DNA from 2 places in the Bacillus sp. SSR7 genome. Region 1 is predicted to be linked to the other one. Evidence: riboswitches for the same ligand, from Rfam matches in the RefSeq annotation. Region 1 holds a riboswitch; the other holds the start of a gene.

What was found. Region 1 has a riboswitch for FMN ahead of ribD (bifunctional diaminohydroxyphosphoribosylaminopyrimidine deaminase/5-amino-6-(5-phosphoribosylamino)uracil reductase RibD). Riboswitches for the same ligand answer to the same signal wherever they lie in the genome.
Region 2: it holds a riboswitch for FMN, as region 1 does, so the genes downstream of both, AC0NJG_RS08490 (ECF transporter S component) here and ribD (bifunctional diaminohydroxyphosphoribosylaminopyrimidine deaminase/5-amino-6-(5-phosphoribosylamino)uracil reductase RibD) in region 1, are expected to answer to the same signal.

Annotation. Positions count from the first base shown of each region.
Region 1 covers NZ_JBVVXV010000002.1:370,992-375,209, reverse strand. The annotation lists gene AC0NJG_RS06020 (alpha/beta hydrolase) at 1-276, shown strand, start outside; gene AC0NJG_RS06015 (DUF2552 family protein) at 287-532, opposite strand; gene AC0NJG_RS06010 (CDGSH iron-sulfur domain-containing protein) at 672-878, shown strand; FMN riboswitch at 1,069-1,212, shown strand; gene ribD (bifunctional diaminohydroxyphosphoribosylaminopyrimidine deaminase/5-amino-6-(5-phosphoribosylamino)uracil reductase RibD) at 1,520-2,632, shown strand; gene ribE (riboflavin synthase subunit alpha) at 2,614-3,258, shown strand; gene ribBA (bifunctional 3,4-dihydroxy-2-butanone 4-phosphate synthase/GTP cyclohydrolase II) at 3,271-4,218, shown strand, end outside.
Region 2 covers NZ_JBVVXV010000003.1:228,340-232,557, forward strand. The annotation lists gene AC0NJG_RS08480 (YpbB family protein) at 1-292, opposite strand, end outside; gene AC0NJG_RS08485 (ferredoxin) at 590-838, shown strand; gene AC0NJG_RS08490 (ECF transporter S component) at 960-1,538, opposite strand; FMN riboswitch at 1,701-1,840, opposite strand; gene AC0NJG_RS08495 (hypothetical protein) at 2,086-2,772, shown strand; gene AC0NJG_RS08500 (peptidoglycan DD-metalloendopeptidase family protein) at 2,802-3,416, opposite strand; gene AC0NJG_RS08505 (cob(I)yrinic acid a,c-diamide adenosyltransferase) at 3,501-4,082, opposite strand.

The sequences.
Region 1 (4,218 bases):
GTGCGTGACGGTTATACAATTCGTGAAGTTTCACCAATCGATTGTATAAAAAACATTAATAATCCCGTCCTCTTTATTCATAGTAAAGATGATGATTATATTTTAGCTGATATGACGAAAGCACTCTATGAAGCAAAAGAAAACAATAAACAGCTTTATATTGCAGAACACGGCGCACACGCTTGCTCTTATAACGAAAATAAAGAAGAGTATGAAGCAGCCGTCGATCAATTTTTAAACACATATGTGAAAGAAACAAAAAACAGGCTTGCATAAGCCTGTTTTTTTATTGCGCTAAAACGTCTGTAACTTGTTCCATATTTTCAGAAATCCACTTTATTGCATCATCTAACATTGGAAATTCTGTCGTTTGAAATGTTACCTCATCTTGCAGTAACCAAACATCCTTTGACTCTTGTCCTACACCAGCAATGGACCAGTGTAACAAACTATATGGATGATTATCATTCAAAAATGATGCCCACGTGCGCTCATTTGCAATGTTTCGTAATGTATGTAATTGTTTATCCATCTCTCGTCACCTTACTCTAGTCAGTTATGAAAACTATTATAACACTCTCTTCTTTCTCAAACAAAGTGCTCTTTTTATATTGTCAAGCACTTCCCTTGATTATATGATGAAATTAAGCGTTTGGGAAGGAGGGATAGCGTTGGCTAAAGTACAAATTAAAGTAAATGATAATGGCTCTTTTCGCGTTACAGGGGACGTGGAATTAGTTGATTCACAAGGGAATGTATTCCCAGCAAAACCGGCATTTTCTTTATGCCGTTGTGGTTTATCAAAAAATATGCCTTATTGCGATGCTTCGCATAAAGGAAAATTTGAATCTGTTGTTAGAGCACCAGAGGCAGAATAATTTCACATGTGACATGCACATTTTTTTGTGCATGTTTTTTCTTTTGATCAACTCCATTACATCCCTTCTCCTTACAACATTTCTAATACTTCTGTCCTCATGCCAGCATACATATATTTTCACACAATTCTTCACATTCGAACATTTTTCACTAGCCTTTTTTCTTTTTTGTGCTATAATTTGAGCAAACAACATCCTTCGGGGTCGGGTGAAATTCCCAACCGGCGGTGATGAAGTGCAAACTTCTAAGTCCGTGACCCGTTTTCAACTCGAAAACGGTGGATCTAGTGGAACTCTAGGGCCGACAGTATAGTCTGGATGGGAGAAGGATATGTTTTCTAGTAATTTTATATAACGAATACACTTTTATTTCAGTATGCATATTTTTAAGTTTCATTTTGAATCTTTATATATGTTTTATTTTGTATACTTATGTTTCTATACTGGAATAAAAAGATACGACTAGCGTTTGAAAATTCGATATTTTGCTAGGTTTTTTCCTTATGCCAAAATATCAATCATCGCTAGGTTTCTTTCCTATACTTTCGTATTCGAACTATATTTCTAGAAATCACGTCTCCCAAACCCCAAGGATATAAAATCCTTGGGGTTTTTTGATTTTTTCAGGAGAGGTGAAGAGAATGACAGATCAAGAATATATGAGGATTGCCCTACAGTTAGCAGAAGGAACATCCGGACAAACAAGTCCAAATCCTATGGTTGGTGCTGTTGTTGTAAAAGATGGAAACATCGTCGGCATGGGAGCTCATTTGCGTGCTGGCGAAGAACACGCAGAAGTTTATGCTCTTCATATGGCTGGTGAAAAAGCAAAAGGAGCTACCGTTTATGTAACACTTGAACCGTGTAGCCATTTTGGAAAAACACCACCTTGCTGTGAATTGCTCATCAAAAAAGGAGTCAAACGGGTTGTAATTGCTACTCTTGATTGTAATCCGCTCGTTTCTGGAAATGGAAAAAGGAGATTAGAAGAAGCTGGCATCGAAGTAACGACTGGTGTTCTTGAAGCAGAAGCAATTTTATTAAATCGCTACTTTTTTCACTACATGAAAACGAAACGTCCATTTGTAACAATAAAAACAGCAATGAGCTTAGATGGAAAAACAGCAACTGTAACTGGTGAAAGTAAATGGATTACAGGTGAAGAAGCACGGGCTGATGTTCATCAATATCGTCATACACACGATGCAATTCTTGTTGGAGTGAATACAGTTATATCTGATAATCCGCATTTAACAACAAGAATTCCTAACGGAGGGCAAAATCCTATACGCATTATTTTAGATACCCATTTACGAACGCCACTATCTTCTCATGTCATAACAGATGGTTTAGCATCGACATGGATTTTTGTCGGTAATGGTGTAGATAAAAAGAAAATAGCTTCTTATGAATCTGAAAATATAGCTATATTCCAAATGAAAACGAAACAGATTGAAATACAAGATGTTTTACACCTACTCGGCGAAAAACAAATTCTTTCTCTTTTCGTCGAAGGTGGTCAAACAGTTCATGCAAGTTTCTTACAAACAAAGTATTTCAATGAAATTATAACTTATATAAGTCCAAAATTAATTGGCGGAAATGATGCCCCTACTTTATTTGGCGGTAATGGTTTTTCAACATTACAAGATGCATTTTCCTTGGAAATTCAAGAGATGAAACAAATTGGCGATGATATAAAAATTGTTGCGCATACCCGAAGTGAGGTGACGGAATGTTTACAGGAATTGTAGAAGAATTAGGAACGATTGCAAACATGCAACAAAGCGGCGAAGCGATGAAGTTAACGATTCATGCCAATAAAATTTTATCAGATGTTCACTTAGGTGATAGCATCGCGGTGAACGGTATTTGCTTAACTGTAACGAGTTTCACAACAACTTCATTCACAGTGGATGCAATGCCCGAAACGATGCAATCAACATCACTCCGCATGCTTAAACCGCAATGCAAAGTAAATTTAGAACGTGCAATGTCGGCAAATGGACGATTCGGTGGACATTTCGTTTCAGGACATATCGATGGCATCGGAACGATATTAAACAAAAAACAACACTATAATGCCGTCTATTACAAAATAGCTATTTCTGATGAATTGCTGCGCTATTGTTTGCATAAAGGGTCCGTTGCTGTTGATGGAACGAGTTTAACAATATTTGATATAGACGAATCTTCCATTACCATTTCACTCATCCCGCACACAGTAAGCGAATCTGTTATTGGGGAAAAGAACGCCGGTGACATCGTAAACATTGAGTGCGACATGATTGGTAAATATATCGAACGCTTTATTTCTAAACCAGTAAAACGAACAGGTTCAATGACCGAAAGCTTTTTACAAGAAAACGGATTTCTATAAGGGGGAAGCATGATGTTTCATCGTATTGAAGAAGCTCTAGAAGATTTAAAACAAGGAAAAGTCGTAATCGTATGTGATGATGAAAACCGTGAAAATGAAGGCGACTTTATCGCTTTAGCAGAGTATATTACGCCAGAAACAATTAACTTTATGATTACACATGGGCGCGGTCTCGTTTGTGTACCAATTACAGAAGGATACGCAGAACGTTTACAATTAGAACCAATGGTAGCTCATAATACAGATTCGCATCATACTGCATTTACAGTGAGCATTGATCATGTTTCTACAACAACTGGGATTAGCGCGCACGAACGTGCAACTACGATACAAGAATTATTAAATCCTGCATCAAAAGGTGCTGATTTCAGCCGTCCTGGACATATCTTTCCATTAATTGCGAAAGAAGGCGGTGTTCTGCGTCGTGCTGGTCATACAGAAGCTGCTGTCGATTTAGCACAGCTTTGCGGAGCAGAACCAGCTGGCGTCATTTGTGAAATTATTAATGAGGACGGTACGATGGCACGCGTACCTGATTTACTACAGTGCGCAAAACAATTTGATATAAAAATGATTACAATAGAAGATTTAATTGCTTATCGCCGCCACCATGAAACATTAGTGACGCGAGAAGTGGAAATTACATTACCTACAGATTTCGGTACTTTCCATGCGATTGGCTATTCTAATTCCTTAGATTCGAAAGAGCATATTGCACTCGTAAAAGGTGATATTTCAACAGGAGAGCCTGTGCTTGTACGCGTTCATTCAGAGTGCTTAACAGGAGATGTATTTGGCTCGTGCCGCTGCGATTGCGGACCACAACTCCATGCCGCCCTTGCTCAAATTGAGCGTGAAGGAAAGGGCGTTCTTCTTTATATGAGACAAGAAGGACGAGGCATTGGGCTTCTTAATAAGCTTCGCGCTTATAAGTTACAAGAAGAAGGCTTCGATACTGTA
Region 2 (4,218 bases), on a different contig from region 1:
CATACCCTTCCTCCCATGTATGTAACTGCATGTTACCTTTAGGTGTTAACAAATATGTATTTTCATGTATTTCTTGAATCAAATCTGCTTGCAACAACTTTGCAACTTCACGATCATATTCAGTTCTATTTAACGATTTATATATTCCAAACAAAAAAGAAATTCGGAACATATTTCCATCTTGTAACGTTTGCGAAGAACGTTTTCCCTTTAATAAATAATAAATAGAAGAAACGGTTCTTTCACCATTCAATTGTTTTAAACAATACAATACAGTATATTGTAGTTGCATTACCGCTTCCACCTTTCAATCTAACTTAATTGCTTTTGATATGATTGCGCCATCTACCGTTACTCATTAAACTTATCATATGGGCAATATATACTTGTATATATTATATTGTACCAAACGAAATAACATTTACGTATTTTGAAAATCTTATGACATAATGCAAAAATTAGTTGACACTCTAATTGATAAGGATTATCATTATAATTTTATGTTGAAAAGTTTTAAAAACCGTTTTACAATAAGGTTATAATTTTTATGGCGAGCTTTTCACATACATATTATCAGGAGGGAAAAAAGATGGCAAAATATACAATCGTTGATAAAGATACTTGTATTGCATGTGGTGCTTGTGGCGCTGCTGCACCAGACATTTATGACTATGATGATGAAGGTATTGCATTCGTAACATTAGACGATAACCAAGGTATCGTTGAAATTCCAGATGTATTACTTGAAGATATGATGGATGCATTCGAAGGTTGTCCAACTGACTCAATTAAAGTTGCTGACGAATCATTCGACGGCGATGCTTTAAAATTCGAATAGTCTTTTATTAACTTCAAAAAATACCCCTCATTCATTTGAGGGGTATTTTTTGTTTTCTATTGTCAGTCTCCTTAATAAAAAACCATTAGTAGTATATACTACTAATGGTTTTATTTTATATTTATGCATTTTTCATTTTTGCAAATACCCATACTTTCAGGCGTGAGAATAACGCTACAAATACAATTGTCACAACAATTCCTTTAATCAAATTAAATGGTAAGATTGCCGTTACAACCGTTGTTTTTATCGCTTCGCTAGACATAGCTGGTGAATTTAAAAACCAAGTGTAAGCTGGGAATATGATGATGTAATTTAACACACTCATAATGAGCGCCATTGTAATTGTCCCTAGCATTAATCCTGTCGTTAAACTCTTAACAGTACGATACTTCCTAAATAAGAAAGCTGCTGGTCCAATAAATAAACATCCTGCAATAAAGTTAGCAATTTCTCCAACTGGTACTCCCGTTAAACTCCCTTGAATCCCGTAATGTAAAATATTCTTTATCGCTTCTACAATAACCCCTGCAACTGGCCCGAAAATAATCGCAGCAATTAGAGCTGGCACATCACTAAAATCAATTTTTAAAAATGGCGGAAGCCCTGGGAACGGGAAATCCAACATCATCAGTAAATATGCAATACTACTTAGCATTGCTACACTCACCATCTGCACTACACTGTTTTTTTGTTTCATCTTTCTCTCTCCTTTTCCATCGATCATCTCATGGAAAGTGGAAAGGTTCTGCTATGCCTACTTTTTCATAGAACGAAAAAACCCTTTGTGTTTTACACAAAGGGAGAATTTAAGGCACATCAAACAGACGTTCAAATACCTATCTTTTTTGAACGCTTGAACCTCCATCTTCTCCCATCCAGACTGTACTGTCGGCTTTGGAATCACACCAAATCCTGCCTTAACGGCTCGCGGGCTTAGAACAAAATCACATATAGTTCATCACCGCCGGTCGGGATTTTCACCCTGCCCCGAAGATAGACCGATATTCTATTTTCTACTTCATTATACAACAACATGATCGTATTGTGAACAAAAAAATCGTAACTTATTAAAAATAAGTTATTAATTTTACATAACCAAGATTATTCATTATATTTTACAATACACCCCATATTTTTTAGTATTCGGCATTTCTCCTATGAATCCCCTAGTCATATATAATTAAAAGTGATAAGATGTTGAATTGTTAAGATAAGAACATTTTCTGGATTATGGAGGAAATGTCATGAAGAAAGAGAAGAGACACTCTATTCGAGAAACAATGAAAAAAAACTTAAGGAAAGAATACTTTTACTTAAAAAAAGAATTACTTTTCTACTGTCCAATTGATTTAGGCACATTCTCAAGCGAGACATACTATGCTGCTTTCGATGAAGACGGCATCAGTATTTATCAGTATGATAAAAAGACAGAAAGTAAATTAAAATTATGTGAGCGTCATCCATGGAAGAGTTGGAATAAAGTAAAGGTTGATCATTATTTGACAACTTCACAATTTATTTTTCAAGGTGAGCGAAACTGGATATTATCCCTTTTTCAAAAAGGAAAAGAAGCTCAAAAAATAATAGAAGAGCATACATCTTTACAAACTGAAGTTGTTTCCCGCTCTTTCTTAAAAAAACTTCCAGGCTTCCGTTCTAATGCACCATTGAATAAATACATCGGCAGCATTTGCTACACTGCACTCATTGCATTTTTATTAAAATGGATGATTCCATTTCAAGCACCACAAATCGCCCTGTACTCTATTTCAATTGGTTGTATGCTTCTTGGTTTACTTTGTTTGACAATTGGTTTAATTGAACCAACTATTGTACTATTTCGAACAAACGAAAAAACAAGAGCGAAAGTATTTTACTTATATAGCTACTTAGCTATTTCTGGATTTATATGTGTCTTTATTTTTTGGTAAAAAAGAGCTAGTTAAAACTAGCTCTTTTTTTACTTTACATATAATTGTTGATTTGGATAAATCAGCTCTTGTTGCAACCCATTTTTTTCTTGAATTTCCTTAACTGACATTCTAAATTTCCGCGCAATGCTAACTAGAGTGTCGCCTTTTTGGACGACGTATAACGATGAAGAAACTGCTTCATTTCTTTGTTCATGTAAAACAAGCAATGGATTCATCGCATTCTTTTTTGCCATCGTCCATCTTCCTTGATGAACTTCTAAATGTAAGTGTGCACCTCGGGATTCTCCTGTATTTCCTACTTCTCCAATTATTTCTCCTTTTGAAATATAATCCCCTTGAACTACATATCTCTTATTTAAATGTGCATACACAGCCTCATATTCTCCATGTTTAATAAAAACAACGTTTCCATAACTACTTGAATAATAAGACTTTGTTACCTTACCTTCTTGAATAGCTAACACAGGCGCGCCGATCGGTGCCGCTATATCTATACCGTAGTGTTTTCCGTGCCTTGTTCCAAAATAATCACTTATCTGTCCTTCAACAGGCCATGCCCATTGATTTCCCTCTGCGTACACATGTAATTGAGATAAAAATAGTACTGTCAATAACATGACGCCATATTTTAAAGCTTTCATATACATCCTCCGTTTTCTAATTACGACCATACCTTCTCTATTTTGGTATATTACAGAAAAAACTATACAAAAAAAGAAAGTGAATCACTCCACTTCCTTCTCTTTCTTATCACGAAAAACGATTGCACTGCGATTATACTCTACATCTTTTACTTGTAATCGAGCGTTTATTACTCTAGCTACTGCAAATAAATAATCAGATAATCTATTTACATACTTTAGAACGACTTCATTTATTTCTCCTTCCTTTTGCAGGGACACGATACATCGTTCTGCTCGCCTTACAACTGTACGTGCAATATGAATAGCAGCTGCCGACTCGCTTCCACCTGGTAAAATAAACCGTTCTAGCGGCGGTGCTTCTTCTATATACGAATCAATCCTACTTTCTAAGTTTTCGACCATTTCAATTTTTAGTTTATAAGGAATTTTCTCGCTTACTATCGCCAAGTCTCCCCCGCAATCAAATAGTTCATGTTGAATCGTTTCAAGTTCATTATAAATATCTCCGAAAGACCCGCCTTGTAGTTTAGTCATCGCATATCCAATATGAGAATTCGCCTCATCTATTGTGCCATATGCTTCAACTCGGATATTATCTTTATCCACTCTGCCGCCTATTACACTTGTTGTCCCTTTATCTCCTGTTTTTGTATATAATTTCATCGCTTTACGACACCCCTCTCACGATTCTTCATTCGACTAAGTTAGAAAAAAAGTTCTACTATTATTTATTTAATCGATTTTACAAAAAAATAAACAACAGTAGAACTTTATTCATTATCAACTTTAAAAACATATA